Regions from separate parts of the Peribacillus sp. Hz7 genome, predicted to be linked through region 2. Evidence: riboswitches for the same ligand, from Rfam matches in the RefSeq annotation. Region 2 holds a riboswitch; each other region holds the start of a gene.
The links. Region 2 has a riboswitch for cyclic di-AMP ahead of ACE199_RS04500 (APC family permease). Riboswitches for the same ligand answer to the same signal wherever they lie in the genome.

Region 1 (5,008 bases), on a different contig from region 2:
CAATCAAGCGAACAAACTGAGGGGAAGACCCCATCCAGTTGATTGATATAGGATTGCAGGGTGTACCTCTCCCTTCATATAAAGTGAAACTTCCATCAGTGGGGGTTTTTCTTCATCCCCACTGATGGTTAGTCACGTTCTACGGTCACTAAGATTTCAAGCTTCGCTTTCAATCAAGTGACCGTATGAACCTGATTGGTTTGAAAACCACAAAGGTAAGTTTCGCTGTATTTTACCAATTGGACCTTTGCGGGCAGTTGTCCCCCACCTATTTTCTTTGTTGTCCCATAAGCTTGGGGTGGGGGTCTTACTGCCCGTTAAGTGTGGGATAAAACAAAATAGTATTTATTTTATTCTAACAGGAACACTAGTGAATTGCTAAAGGGGAGAAAATAGCCTTTAGGTGGTTATCCAATTATTTATTGGGTGTACACTATTCATACATTGCAGGTTAGGGTTCACAATCATAACTCTATTGTACAGGATATAGTGAATGTAGTATTTGTTATAGGTGAAAAGAGTTAGTTTTTTAATGGTTTATTCTGCCCTTTGGGTGAAATTTGAAGTAGAATAGAGAAGAATATTCCAAACACATGGGGGAACAGATAATGATTTACCAGGTAAGATTAATGAAAGGTTTGTTTACGCCAGAAAGAAGTCGATATAAGTTGCAAAATGCAGAAGCAGTGACACATATCGGAAGAAATATTGTAATTCTATATGTCGCTAGTCTTCTTCTTTTTTGCTTATATGGATTTCTTGGAATTGGCTCAGAGTCGTTTTCGAAAGAGCTCGTTAGGGTAGGTGAAAGTGAATTTGAAATGGGCAAGCTGCTTATTCTAGCAGGAAATGCTGTAGCAGGACTTCTTTATCCAACGATTTATTTGTTCCTCATTGCTCTATTTGTATGGGCTTTAACAGATATTGCGTATTTAAAAATTTTAATTGTCCAAATGATTATATTTATTGTGCAATTGTTAGAAAAAGTACTTCTCCTTCCTTTTTTTGTTTATATGGATATTAATCATGATGCAAATCCTTTCTCTTTAGGAGTAATCAGTCAGTATCTAGTTTCACAAGAATATGTTATTCATTTGTTTAGTGAAATTACAATTTTTCAAGTGCTTGTGATTGCCATACAGTATTATTATCTGAAAAAAATGACGGAGCGAAATACATATGCCTTGCTGGCGGTTATTGTTGTAAGCTATATAGCAATTTGGCTTTTGAATGCATTATTGGCCTATGTAAAAGTGAGCGTATTTGTTTGAGGGGATGAAGAAAGATGAAACGATGGAAAGTACTTTCAGCTGTAGTGGTTTCAGGTGCGTTACTGGCAACGAACCTCTATTTAATTACAAAAGAGGACAGTAAAGTATCGCGTTCGATTTTTGTGGAAGATTGGACAAAAGTCAAGGCCGCAACCGTAACGGAAACGTTTGAGACGAAGGGAGTTACAATCCCTGCTGAGGAATATGAAGTATACTTTGATGAATCAGGTAAAGAGTTTCAACGATTTCTTGTAAAAGAGGGGGAAGAGGTAACGGCGGGTACACCTTTATTCGAGTATGAAGTAAAGGATTTAGAGAAAAATAAAGGGGAAGTTGAGCGGGAAATTACCGAGATAACTGGTGCGATAACGGAAATAGAGGCATATATTAAGAAGTTAACGGATTACAAAACGCAAGTTCCTACTGCTTCAACGGTTTCGGAAATTGTGCAAGATGGTGTAAGCTTGGATCGCAATGCTTCTTCTGATTTAATTATTAGCACACTTGAACAAGAAATTTATAAACAAGAATTAGAAAAAAGTAAATTAGAAGAGAGAAAGACAAGGCTGGATTCACAATTAACAGCGATGAATGAACTCAGCGGGCCGCTTACGATTGATGCAGAAGTGGATGGGGTTGTGAAACAGATTAATCAATCACTTAACAATCCAGTGGTGACTATTGCCTCTACTCAACAAGCTGTAAAAGGTGTTCTTTCGGAGTCGCAGTTACACAAAACAGCAGTTGGGATGCCAGTTAAAATTACATCTCCGCGTTTAGAGAAAGGGATTAATGGTACAGTTGGACGTGTGGAAAACTATCCAGCGTCAGAACCTTCTCTTAATCAAAAATCGATGTTTCCGTTTCAAGTCGTAATGGAAGCAGATGAAGAAGGAATATCGTCGCTAGCCCTCGGTTCAAAGGTAGATATGACGGTCGTTACAAATGAAGCGGTAGATGTTCCGACGATTCCGGAGAAAACGGTGTATGGAAAGGACAACCTCTTTGTATTTAAGTTAACAAACAATGGATATGTGAATAAACAATATGTTACAGCGGGATTAAGAGCGAATCAAAAGCTTGAGATTGCTTCTGGTCCAGCAGAGGGAGAGACGGTGCTTATTACACCAAGGGAAATTCCGAAAAATCACTCAACGTTTATTACTCCTATTCAAGCAGAAAAGGTAAACTTAGATGCGTATAACACGTTTTCAACTCGTGAGAAGTGGCGTTATTTCTTGGTCGGGTTGTTGGAGAAATAGTCTTTATTTATTAAAAGGTCTTCAAATATGAAGATCTTTTTTATTTTCTAAAATAGGGATAATTTAGAAAAGTTATTATTTTCAGATAATTTAAAGATAGTATTTGGGGAATAATTTAAAAATAAATAACATAGATAGAAAGCGGTTAAATCCAGAATAAAATGGCCTTCATCCAGAAAAAATAAATATATGGCTATAAAAAATATTTACAGATTATCAATTTTAATATAATATTTCAAGTGGGGAAGTTATTTCGCTTAATCTTTTTAGAGCGGGGGACCCAAATTTGCAGAACTTTCTGCTAGGGGTGAATTCAGAAATGAAAGGGCAATTTGTTTCCAAATCCTAACCCGACAGCTAACCTCGTAAGCGACTTAAAGGAAACAATATGTGAATCTATATGATAAAGACACCGCTTGTGTCTTTTTTTGGTAAAAGGAAAACTGTTTCCAGCTGCAGAAAGCGTTTTCTTTTTATCAACAATTTTGTTTCCTTTACCGAAACAACTGTTTTTTTGTAAAAACTATTACGAAAGGTGAGGGATGTATGAAAAAATTCAAATTAAGTTTAGCTAGTCAGATTTTCATTGGTTTACTGATTGGTGTGGTTGTAGGGGCTATTTTTTATGGTAATACAACTGCTCAAGAATATTTGCAGCCAATTGGAGATATCTTTCTACGTCTGATTAAAATGATTGTTATACCGATTGTTGTGGCAAGTATTGTTGTTGCTGTTGCAGGTGTCGGTGATTTGAAATCTGTAGGTAAAATTGGTGGTAAAGCGATTCTTTACTTTGAAATCGTTACCACGATTGCGATTATCGTTGGAATTATAGCAGCGAATGTTCTTCAGCCTGGTGCTGGTGTTAATATGGATAAATTAGAACAAACTGACATTTCGAGTTATGTCGATACAGCAGAGCATAAGGAAGAAACGGGTTTTATTGAGACGATCGTCAATATTGTCCCGACTAATCCAATTAAAGCAATCGTTGAGGGCGACATGCTTGCGATTATTTTCTTCTCGCTTATGCTAGGGCTTGGAATTGCAGCTATTGGAGATAAAGGAAAGCCGGTTCTGCAATTCTTCAACGGAGTAGCAGAGGCGATGTTCTATGTTACGAATATGATTATGAAATTTGCTCCATTCGGTGTATTTGCATTAATTGGGGTAACAGTGTCTAAGTTTGGTTTGGCCTCCCTGATTCCTTTAGGGAAGTTAGCTCTTTCTGTATATGGAACGATGATTTTCTTTGTTCTAGTTGTATTAGGGCTTATCGCAAAATTAGCTGGCTTTAGTATTTTTAAACTGATTAAAATCTTAAAAGAAGAATTAATCTTAGCGTTCTCAACAGCAAGCTCTGAAGCCGTTCTTCCTAAGATAATGGAAAAAATGGAGAAAACGGGATGTCCGAAGCATATTGCTTCTTTCGTTATTCCAACAGGTTACTCATTTAACCTCGATGGGTCAACATTATATCAAGCATTAGCAGCTATGTTTATTGCGCAAATGTATGGTATTGATATGAGTATTGTGGATCAATTTACGTTAATGCTTGTGTTAATGGTTACATCGAAAGGAATTGCTGGAGTTCCAGGCGTATCATTTGTTGTATTATTAGCAACACTTGGAACTGTTGGAATCCCAGTTGAAGGTTTAGCGTTTATTGCGGGTATTGACCGTATTCTAGATATGGGACGTACAGTTGTAAACGTAATCGGAAATTCGTTAGCAGCAATTGTTATTTCTAAATGGGAAGGGCAATTTAACCCTTCAGCAGCAGATGAACAAGTGAAGCAAGCGTCATAATGATATAAAATCCAGAGCGGTGAAGCTGCTCTGGATTTTTTTATAGCTATATCTTTACAGAGAAGACTTGTTTGACAAAAAAGAAGGAAGGTTACTAAGATAAAAATATAAATACATAAGTCGGTATATAACGGGGGAGAATAGATGTCTTGGGTCACGTTGCTCATGTTTTTAACAATAGCCGTGTTTGCTTTGTCTAAGGTTTTACCAGCAAAAGGGGTTAAGAGTATTACAACAGAAGATTTAGCGAATAATTTATCGTTAAAGGTAAAAAAACAGTATATTGACGTTCGTTCTGAAATTGAATATGACGATCGTCATATACCGCAATTTAATAACATCCCCCTTCACTTATTAAAGCAAAGAGTGAATGAGTTGGATAAAAAGAAGCCGGTAGTTATCATTTGTCATAGTGGAATGAGAAGTATAAGTGCGGCAAAAACACTTAAAAAATTAGGTTTCGAACAAATTGAGAATGTTAGTGGTGGTATAAACGCCTGGAGAGATTAAGAAATTCTAAAAAAACACCGTCCTATCTTTTGGAATGGTGTTTCTTTTTTGTGAATGAGCAAATTGTCACTATGTTTTAGTGTCTAATTTTACACTGTTTATGTATAAAATACTCCTGTAATCCCTTATTTTAACCATTATATAGTGATATTTCCC
Region 2 (5,008 bases):
TATTCACTTAAACAAGGAGCGGCCAGATGAGAAAGACAGCTGATTTTACGTTATTATTCGTCGCCTTTATTTGGGGGGCGACCTTTGTTATGGTTCAAAATGCAACTTCTTTTCTTGAACCACATAGCTTTAATGGGATTCGATTTTTGATCGCCTTTATAAGTCTACTTATTATTTATGTTCTTTTCATCCGAAAAGAACAAGGTGTTTGGTCAAGAAATTTATTAATTGCCGGATTTAAAATTGGCATTTGGCTTTTTTTAGGATATGCATTTCAAACAGTAGGTTTACTGCATACCACTCCAGCCAAAGCCGGCTTTATTACCGGCTTAAGCGTCGTGCTTGTTCCGCTTTTCTCCGTATTGCTTTTAAAAATGAAATTATCGCAAAATGCAATCATTGGAGTTATTGCAGCCACAATTGGACTTTATTTAATGACAGTGGTCGATACAGCCTCATTCAGTCTTGGTGATCTGCTCATCTTATTATGTGCGGTTAGTTTTGCCATGCAAATCATTATGACAGCTAAAGTCGCTGGCGATTATGCAGCTTTACCATTAACATTAGTGCAGCTGTTTACCGTATCGATTTTATCCTTTATATCAGCACCGATTTTTGGTGAAGATATTTCAGTCTTAGTCAATCCAACCATCATGTTGCAAACAGAAGTTTGGAGCGCCTTATTTGTAACCGCTATTTTTGCTACAGCATTGGCATTTTTGGCGCAAACGCATTTCCAAGCCTACACATCTCCAACACGAGTTGCGTTAATTTTTGCGACTGAGCCGGTATTTGCCGCTCTCACATCCTATCTATGGATTGATGAAAAATTAACAGTCGCTTCAATCGCTGGCTGTGTATGTATTTTGTTTGGGATGGTTATTGCCGAACTGCCTGCTAAAAAAAGAAAAATAAAACCGGACTTCCATTGAGGGAGTCCGATTTTATTGAAATAAGCCTTGTTCACGAGCAAACTTTTCTGCTTCTCGTTTTGTAGAAATATGATTTTTTGTTAAAGTTTCAAGCAAAGATACATAAAAGCTGCCGTCGAACTTTTTTTGCACCTTTAATGTTAGTTCAATCGCAATATTAACTAAAGAATCACTAGCTTTCGTATACTGTTTTCCAAAATAAATAAAACCAATCATATCTTCACCAAAAGAAAAACCTTTTCCTTCTAAATATGTAATATACTCTTCAGTCGACCAAGCCAATCTTCCACCTTCTCCGTACACTTTTTCCTTCATCTTACCGCAAATTTTGACTTTTTCCTATCGTTTATACAATAAAAATTAATAATAAACACGAGAAATACCACTTCGTCAGAATAAACTTTACTTCTGAATGAAGTGGTATTTAAAGCTTTAATAAACCTACTATAATGGAAAAGATTTTTTATCACTTTACTCATTCAATAAGTTCGCTCTATCCAAAGTAACAATTATTGTACCGCTCGAACATATTTTACTTTTTCAAATGATAAGGTACAGTCGTGATAATGACATTTCTTCGATAAAGCAAGGATGTACGAATCAGTAAACTTGATTGGTTATGAAGAATATTGTGCCAGCCTTTCTTTGGAATAAATTGTGGTATAACGACTGTAACCCGATAGTTTGCTTCACTCGCTTTATGTTCAATGGTATCAATAAATTTAGTTAATGGACCTATGATGCTTCTGTAATGGGAGTGTAAAGTTACAAGTCTCACATCGGGTTGCCATTTCTTCCAATTATCCTCAAACTTTTTTTCATCTTCTCGTTCAAAAGAAACGTAAACAGCTATAATCTGTTCTGCTGAAAGGGATTTTGCATAGTTCAATGAATTTTCCACCACATGAGTAATACCAGCGACAGGTACAATGATTACATTCCCTTCGATTGGTACAGCAGGTTCACAAGACGTAACCTTTAGCTGCTCACCTACTGCATCATAATGCTTTCTTATTCGATGAAAAACGAAAATGATGATAGGTAAAAAAACTAAAACCGGCCAAACCTGAGTAAATTTAGTTAAAAAGAATATGATGGTAACAATCAAACTAATAACAGCACCAATGGAGTTAATGATTAACTTAAAAACCCATCCTTTTGGCTTTTCACGAATCCATTTAACCATCATTCCAGTCTGAGACAACGTAAATGGAATAAATACTCCTACTGCATAAAGTGGGATAAGGTTTTCTGTATGTCCTTCAAAAGCGATTATTAAGACGATGGAAGCAAGTCCTAATATGATAATTCCATTCGAATATCCTAATCGATCGCCTCTAATTGTAAACATCCTTGGTATAAACTTATCCTTTGCGAGATTGACAGCCAGCAAAGGAAAAGCAGAATAGCCTGTATTGGCAGCAAGGATTAATATTAAGGCTGTTGTTCCTTGAATAAAGAAATACATGAAATTTCGTCCAAATATCTCTTCAGCAATTTGCGAGACAACTGTTACCTCTACACTCGGAACAATGCTTAAATAATAGGCTAAAAATACAATGCCTGTAAATAACACAGCAAGTAAGGAGCCCATTAAAATTAACGTTTTGGCAGCGTTATTAGGAGCTGGATCTTTAAAGTTTGGAATCGCATTAGAAATTGCTTCAACTCCTGTCAACGCAGAACTACCTGATGCAAATGCTCTTAGAAGGATAAATAAACTGATTCCTGCTACCGGTGTGCCAATTGAAGTACGTAAGTCAGAAGAAACTTCTCCCATCAAGATTTTGTATATGCCTACACCAATCAGAATGAATAACGCTAAAACGAATAAATACACCGGATAGGCTAATATGGAAGCCGACTCTGTTACTCCTCTTAAGTTCAGGATAGTAAGAAATATTACAAAAAGGATGGCTATCATTACATTATGTGTATGCAAACTAGGAAAAGCAGATGTAATAGCATCCGTCCCCGCAGACACACTTACAGCCACAGTTAAAATATAATCAACTAATAAGGAACCTCCAGCTATCAATCCTGCATTCACACCTAAATTATTCTTTGAAACAACATACGCTCCCCCTCCATGAGGATACGCAAAGATAATTTGTCGATAAGACAAAATTAAAGCCGTTAACAGAAGCAATACTCCTACAGCGATAGGAATTGAATACCAAAATGCAGTGACACCCACTGTAATTAGCACAAGCAATATTTGTTCGGGACCATATGCAACAGAAGACAAAGCATCAGAAGATAATATAGCCAAAGCTTTTGTTTTGTTAAGCTTTTGTTCCCCGGCTGCCGTTGATTTTAAAGGCCGACCAATTAAAAATCTTTTTATAGAAGCCATCACTAAGAATCACCACCAAACATAAATAGTAATTGTATATTACCCCGTTAAATAAAAAATCTTGAAAAAAACGCAAAAATGCCTACAAGTCAAAGTTAAATAGACCTGTAGACATCAATTTTTTTGTCTCACAAGCTCCACCTTCCTTCTCATATAACGCTTACGAGGTTAGCTGTCGGATTCGGACCTTTGAGTAGCCCTACCTTGAAAGGATTCACCCCTTGAATTGTTAAACAATTCTAATAATGGTTCCCCCGCACCAAACGGTTTCAGCGATTTAGAAATATGAAACTGTGATTAGCATACTGCTGTGAATTCGAAAAGTAAATAAAAATTTTATTATGACCTATACTTCCTATATTTCTATAATACTATTGTCTTCCCTCCTAAATGTTTAATGATAAACAATATATAATATTCTTCTCTTACTACATCATTTTACATATATGATCAATAATACAAAAAATAGGAGCTTCTGTTCCGAAGCTCCTGCCCTCTTATAACATACGTAAAACCGATCGAAATTCATGCGTCTCTAGCATATACCGTACCTTTTCGTCATCATATTGAAAATACGCCTCATCAAGCGAGCAAGAAATTGGTACATCACATTTAATTTCAGCAAGCTTTCGGGATAAATGAAGCATCTCAAGCTCTGCTTCAATTTTCGTCCGCTGCCCCTTCGTTAATGAAGATAAATTTTCTAAAATGCCTTCGATACTTTCATACTCCGTTAATAATTTTAACGCTGTTTTTTCCCCAATTCCTTTTACACCTGGATAGTTATCTGCTGTATCGCCCATTAACGCTTTTAAATCAATCATTTGCCTCGGCTTAATCCCTTTCCATTCATAAAAACTATGAGGATTATGCACATCATAATTACCAAAGCCTTTTTTCAATAACACAACAGAAATATGCTCATCTAACAATTGCAACATATCTTGATCTCCCGTTAAAATACCTACACGACTATCCTTCGCTGACGCTTTCGCAATCGTTCCAATACAATCATCCGCTTCAAAACCAGCTAGTCCAATATTCGGAATATCAAAAGCTTGAACTGCTTCCTTCGCTAAATCAAACTGTGGAATCATCTCCACTGGTGCATCCGAACGATTTGCCTTATACCCATCAAACAGTTCATTTCGAAACGTATGACTGCCCATATCCCAACAAACCGCCACATGGCTTGGCTTAAAATGATTAGTTGCCGTTAGCATATGCTTTAAAAATCCTTGCACTGCATTCGTCGGTACACCTTTTGAATTAATCATAAACTGTCCCGTAACTGCCGTTCCATAAAAAGCTCTAAATAAAAGCGCCATCCCGTCTACAAGTAGAAAAGTTGGACGCTGTTCGTTTTCATTTCCTAACATACTACCACCTCAACTATGATGTGTACTTATTTTATCATGATTTTTATTAGTATAGTTACTTTTTAAAAAGAGTTTGTTATAGGATACTGTTCATTTTTGGCTCCTACTCGTTTGATCAACAATATTATTTAACACAGCCTTTCAAAAAAACTACTAGTCAAGAATCCCTATTTTTCAAAATATTAGTTGAAAATATGTATAAATTATATTAATTTAGTGACTAGTGTTATAAATTATTACATAAAAATAGAATAAGGAGGTTCAAAATGAAAGATCGTAAATTAAACTTCACCCTGTTAACAACTTTTATTTATCTATCATTAGCTGGTTGTTCTTCAGGA
Region 3 (5,008 bases), on a different contig from region 2:
CAACTGTTAAAGGACCTAATCTTCCTGCAAACATCGTGAAAATGATAAGTATACGCCCCACAGAAGATAGCTCTGGAGTTAATCCCATAGACAGTCCCACTGTACCAAACGCAGAAGTAGCTTCAAATAAATACATCATAAAATCGTGACCGGGTTCTGTAATGCTAAGCGCCATAGTCATGAATACAACAATGCTCAATCCACACAAAGCAACGGTCAGTGCTTTTAATATCGTTTCAGTCACAATTCTGCGCCTAAATAAGACAACGTCTTCTTTCCCTTTAATTTGAGACCATACGGTAGCTACTAAAACAGCAAAGGTCGTTATTTTAATTCCTCCAGCTGTGGATCCTGAACCTGCTCCAATAAACATAAGAAAAATGATGAGGAACAAAGTAGAATGTGTTAAATCTCCAATTGGTAATGTATTAGAACCTGCCGTCCTTGGAGTAACCGCTTGATACAATGCACCCAATACTTTTCCAGTTTCAGATAAAGGGCCTAATGTTTTATCATTTCCATATTCAAACATGAAGATTAACAGGGTTGCCCCTACTGTTAGAATGACGGTTGCCAGTAATACTACCTTCGTATGCACAGATAAGCGGCGAGTATCACGGTATTCATATAGTTCGTTCATCACAATAAATCCTAATCCACCAAGTGTGATGAGAGCGCATACGGTTAAGACGACAATAGGATCATCTACATAAGGAGTTAGACCCCGAAATTCTCCCATTAAATCAAAACCAGCATTATTAAAGTTAGATATAGCATGAAAAAATCCAAAATAGATGGCTTTACCTATTGGCATATCGTAAGAAAAACGAATCGATAAAATGATGCCGCCGACAAGTTCAATCACTGCAGTAAATATCAAAATTCTTTTGACTAACCTGACAATTCCTGCAAAGGATACATTATTGAAAGCCTCCTTTAGTAGCAGCCTTTCTTTTAAAGAAATTTTTTTACCTAACAGCAAAAATAAAAAAGTTGCAAATGTCATAAACCCTAATCCGCCGACTTGAATGAGCGATAAAATGACCAATTCACCGAATAAAGAAAAGGTGTCCCCAGTATCTACAACGACAAGCCCTGTTACACATGTAGCAGATGTAGCGGTAAATAAAGCATTTAAAAATGAGAGACCTTTTCCATCCTCAGTGGCAATGGGAAGAGTCAATAAAAAGGCTCCGATAAGGATGACCGTTGCAAAACCTAATACAAGGGCTTTTGGAGGATTAACCTCTTTTATTTTTTTCATCGTGATCTCCTAACTGACCTCATAAAAAATTTAGTATCCAGTTTACTTTTTCCATTATTGTATCTAAATATTTGTCCCATAGTTATTAAGATAAAGATGGGCTGAACATAGAAAAAGACCAATGTATACTTATTGAACAAGCCTTTAGTATTCGTTGCTCTATTTAACGCCTAGCAGGCTATACATATATGTTTCCAAAGAAGCCTTTAATTATAGGCATAATAAAAAGACCTACAAATATATCAGGCTGCCATTTTGTTTTAAACACAACAAAAAAGCATCCTGAATTAAGGCGGTCTTATACCCCCTTTCGCTTTAGCCGACGAAGTTAGCTGACGGGTAGGATGGCGAAAGAGTTTCTCATCCCTTCTGCAATAGCAGAATTAACCCCAAAATAATGGGTCCTCCGTTCTCAAATGATTCTGAGATTAGGCCGATATAAAATTTGTGATTTAATGCGATTATTCTACGCCTGTCATCTCCCTATTGTAAATCCCTTAAATAGACAAAAAATGGCCAAAATAAACCATATACGTTCATTATTGGCCAAAAACAACACTAAAACACTGTTTCTCGTGATATTTCTAGATGTTTTTAGATATTCAATAATTTATAAAAAGATTATATTAGTAGATTTAAAATGAAATCTAATCATTTGTAATGGAAATAGAACCGATACCGATCACCTGAAATCGAACTTTCGTTATGGTGTATGACGACATGTTGGATTTTATAAGCCATATCATTTCGTGGCAGCGTCGAAAATTTCGCTAAATGTTTAAAAGAGGGTCTTACGACTGAATTTGTCAGGTAGGCTGATTGAGTACTCCCTGGTATTCTCGCTTTATTTAGCGCTTCAATCATTTGTTCAGCAGTCCCTATTCCTACTCCATGTGCAAAATATGCACCGTCTTCGAGAACAACCGCATTTTCTCCTCTCCACCAAGGGGTTTCTGGATGAAATTCTGGATTATTAAAATAAACAACATCTCCGGGTAAGAAATAATCCGTATTAATCAGTTGTATACCGAGTTCAGGATCAGCATGCCAGCTGTATAAATAGAGGTCTTGGAATATCTGATTAAATACATATTCGCCCAGACTGTTTAAAACGGCATGATAATAGATAATTACCTTTGCCGTGGCACATTCAAACGCATACAGCGAACTGTTGTTGTAAATGTCTTGAATCGCATCAGATGGCACTACACCAGGCTTCAGCTGGAATCCGCCGGCATTTGTCAAATACCAGTATTCGGGATTACAACGAGAATGGGAAAAGGGTTGGAACTGAGCATACCCTTGATTCATGGCTCTTGCACTTACTATGATGTTTTTGCGTAATTTGAGTTCAAACGATAACTCATCGAGAGACTGATACGAATAAACGACCGGATGTTCATTCATTTGTTGAACAATTACCCTTTCAATACTACCAGACGGCCACATACTACTTTGTTGAACATTCATCCCCGATATTTGTATCATACTATCCCTCATTCCAATCTTAAGTATCATTCTTCTTATTACCTATTGTATTAAGGGATTCGTTTTAAGGTGTATTTAAGCAGAAAAACATATTTAGATTAAACTTTTCATCTCCATGAAATATTCATACACAGCATTTGATAACGCATCATCTATCTCGTTTCCTTCCTCATCAATGATTTGCGTATCTCCAGACCACCCAGTCCTAAACACCTCTAGTACGACAAACTTATCCCCTTTATATTCCACTTCATACTTTTCAATAGTGGCACAATGTTCTACACTCATGTAGATTCCCCTCCTTCAGAAAAGTTGAACTATTTATATGAGAAATATTATTCTTTATATTGTCGTTTGTTTAAAAACCTATCCTCGTTCTAATCACGTTGTGCAATTCCCTCTAAGCAAACAGTGGCACTTTTCTAAAGATAATTTCTCTCTAAACTACTAACAACTAAAAATGATATGATAAGGATGTTATTTTTAACCCGAGGAGGATTCGTATGAAAAAAGTTGTCAAAGTAGTAGCAGCTGTTATTGAAAATAATGAAAATGAAATTCTTTGCGCTCTAAGGTCGCCTGATATGAGCCTTCCTAACATGTGGGAATTCCCAGGTGGAAAAGTAGAACAAGGAGAAGACCTTTATTCTGCTATCGAAAGAGAAATAGCTGAGGAACTAGGGTGCAACATTAAAGCGAATGATGTATTTAATGAAAATACGCATGAATATGATACGTTTATCATTACGTTAATTTGCATGAAATGTACAATTGTAGAAGGCACACCTATTCCAAAAGAGCATTCAAAACTGATTTGGCTGAAACGCGAGAACTTAAGCTCGCTTAAATGGGCTCCTGCGGATGTTCCGGCGGTGGAGGAATTAATAATAAAAAAATAGTCCTCTCTTCTGAGAAGACTATTTTTTGTTTAAACTCTGATTGTAAACTCTTTATACAAGTTTGCAGGTACTTCATGTTCCAACTCTATTTTTACTGTGATGGGCTTTTCTCCTTCAAATGACACGGTATTCCCTTTGCCAATATAAATGTAAGGCTCCGTTTTCCCATCAATTTGTTTATACTTTCTGATAAACAAATGTAAATTAATATTTCGAGCTTTATTATATATAATATTCTTCCCTCGTTCAGAACTTTGTGCTGTACTGTTTGGGGTTTGCCATTGAAAGAATCGCTCATTAATGAATTCATCTTGATAATTAATGCTTTCTTTGATATCTGCTTCCTTATGCAAATCAATAAATAAGAAATAGTCATTTTCGTTCGACAATAAACCTGATCCCCTAAAGGAACTATGACTTTTTCGATAATTAGATAGTAAAGCAGCATCTGCCATTTGATATTGCTCATACAATTTAAAATGTGGTAAACCATAGTCTTTTTCTTTAAATTCTTTTTTATAACGTGAAATGCCGTAATTTAATAAGTCTTCGATATACATTCTGTACTCTTCGTTCTCAAGTACATTTATGAGTGCTTGTGTCTTCTCTAGCTTCCCATTACTATACGTGAATAATTTAAGATTACGTTTTAGCTGACCGCTATCATAATAATCTTGATTTAAACATTCAAAAGCATGTACCACACTATCTTCTTGAATGTCTTGAACAAGCTTCAAAATTTCGCTTCTAGCCGTTGTGAGAGAAATTTCCTGATGTTCTAATAAATATTTAGCAATAACAAATTCATAAATCCTTTTAATTGGTAACTTACTTGATAGTTCTTTTAGTACTCCTTCAAATAATTCATTTTCGAGTAATTTTTTCAACTCATCCTCTTTCTCTACTGAGGCAACAAATTCTAAGTAAGTTTTCTTTAAATCAATATATTTAATAGGGTCAGGAGCCCCATCATACTTCATATAATCCATTAAAAAGTACGGTGTTTTTCCCGAATTCAGTTTCTTGAATTCAAAATACTCTTCCTTTAAATATTTTAATGATTTAAAGTTTTCTTTATCAATTTGCTCCAAAATTCTTTCCTGGGCAATCTTATCCATTTGAATATGTGTACTTCCAGGAATATTCGCAAATTTAGTAGCAATAGCAACTTTCAAGCTTTCTTTGTCATAGTATCTACTTCCATTTAGTGCGATAGCAATCAAGAACGTCTTATTATGGTTGCCGATAAAATCAAGCACTGTTAAAAAAGTCTTACTATCATGTTTTCTAAGTCCCCGTCCTAATTGTTGAATAAATACAATCGGAGAATTTGTTGGTCTTAGCATTAACACTGTAT

Region 1: linked by a shared signal. The riboswitch ahead of ACE199_RS21150 (cation:dicarboxylate symporter family transporter) and the one ahead of ACE199_RS04500 (APC family permease) in region 2 are both predicted to bind cyclic di-AMP.
Region 3: linked by a shared signal. The riboswitch ahead of ACE199_RS07930 (TrkH family potassium uptake protein) and the one ahead of ACE199_RS04500 (APC family permease) in region 2 are both predicted to bind cyclic di-AMP.

The regions. Positions count from the first base shown of each region.
Region 1 is NZ_JBHHJV010000028.1:11,891-16,898, forward strand. Features, by position in the region: gene ACE199_RS21135 (molybdopterin oxidoreductase family protein) at 1-59, opposite strand, end outside; gene ACE199_RS21140 (G protein-coupled receptor family protein) at 609-1,271, shown strand; gene ACE199_RS21145 (efflux RND transporter periplasmic adaptor subunit) at 1,286-2,533, shown strand; cyclic di-AMP (ydaO/yuaA leader) riboswitch at 2,778-2,920, shown strand; gene ACE199_RS21150 (cation:dicarboxylate symporter family transporter) at 3,080-4,342, shown strand; gene ACE199_RS21155 (rhodanese-like domain-containing protein) at 4,487-4,852, shown strand.
Region 2 is NZ_JBHHJV010000002.1:190,696-195,703, forward strand. Features, by position in the region: gene ACE199_RS04485 (reverse transcriptase-like protein) at 1-43, shown strand, start outside; gene ACE199_RS04490 (DMT family transporter) at 27-932, shown strand; gene ACE199_RS04495 (DUF6123 family protein) at 945-1,214, opposite strand; gene ACE199_RS04500 (APC family permease) at 1,465-3,291, opposite strand; cyclic di-AMP (ydaO/yuaA leader) riboswitch at 3,430-3,573, opposite strand; gene ACE199_RS04505 (5'-3' exonuclease) at 3,786-4,667, opposite strand; gene ACE199_RS04510 (carbonic anhydrase) at 4,934-5,008, shown strand, end outside.
Region 3 is NZ_JBHHJV010000004.1:82,814-87,821, forward strand. Features, by position in the region: gene ACE199_RS07930 (TrkH family potassium uptake protein) at 1-1,264, opposite strand, end outside; cyclic di-AMP (ydaO/yuaA leader) riboswitch at 1,567-1,709, opposite strand; gene ACE199_RS07935 (protein-glutamine gamma-glutamyltransferase) at 1,916-2,752, opposite strand; gene ACE199_RS07940 (hypothetical protein) at 2,846-3,040, opposite strand; gene ACE199_RS07945 ((deoxy)nucleoside triphosphate pyrophosphohydrolase) at 3,256-3,651, shown strand; gene ACE199_RS07950 (DEAD/DEAH box helicase) at 3,681-5,008, opposite strand, start outside.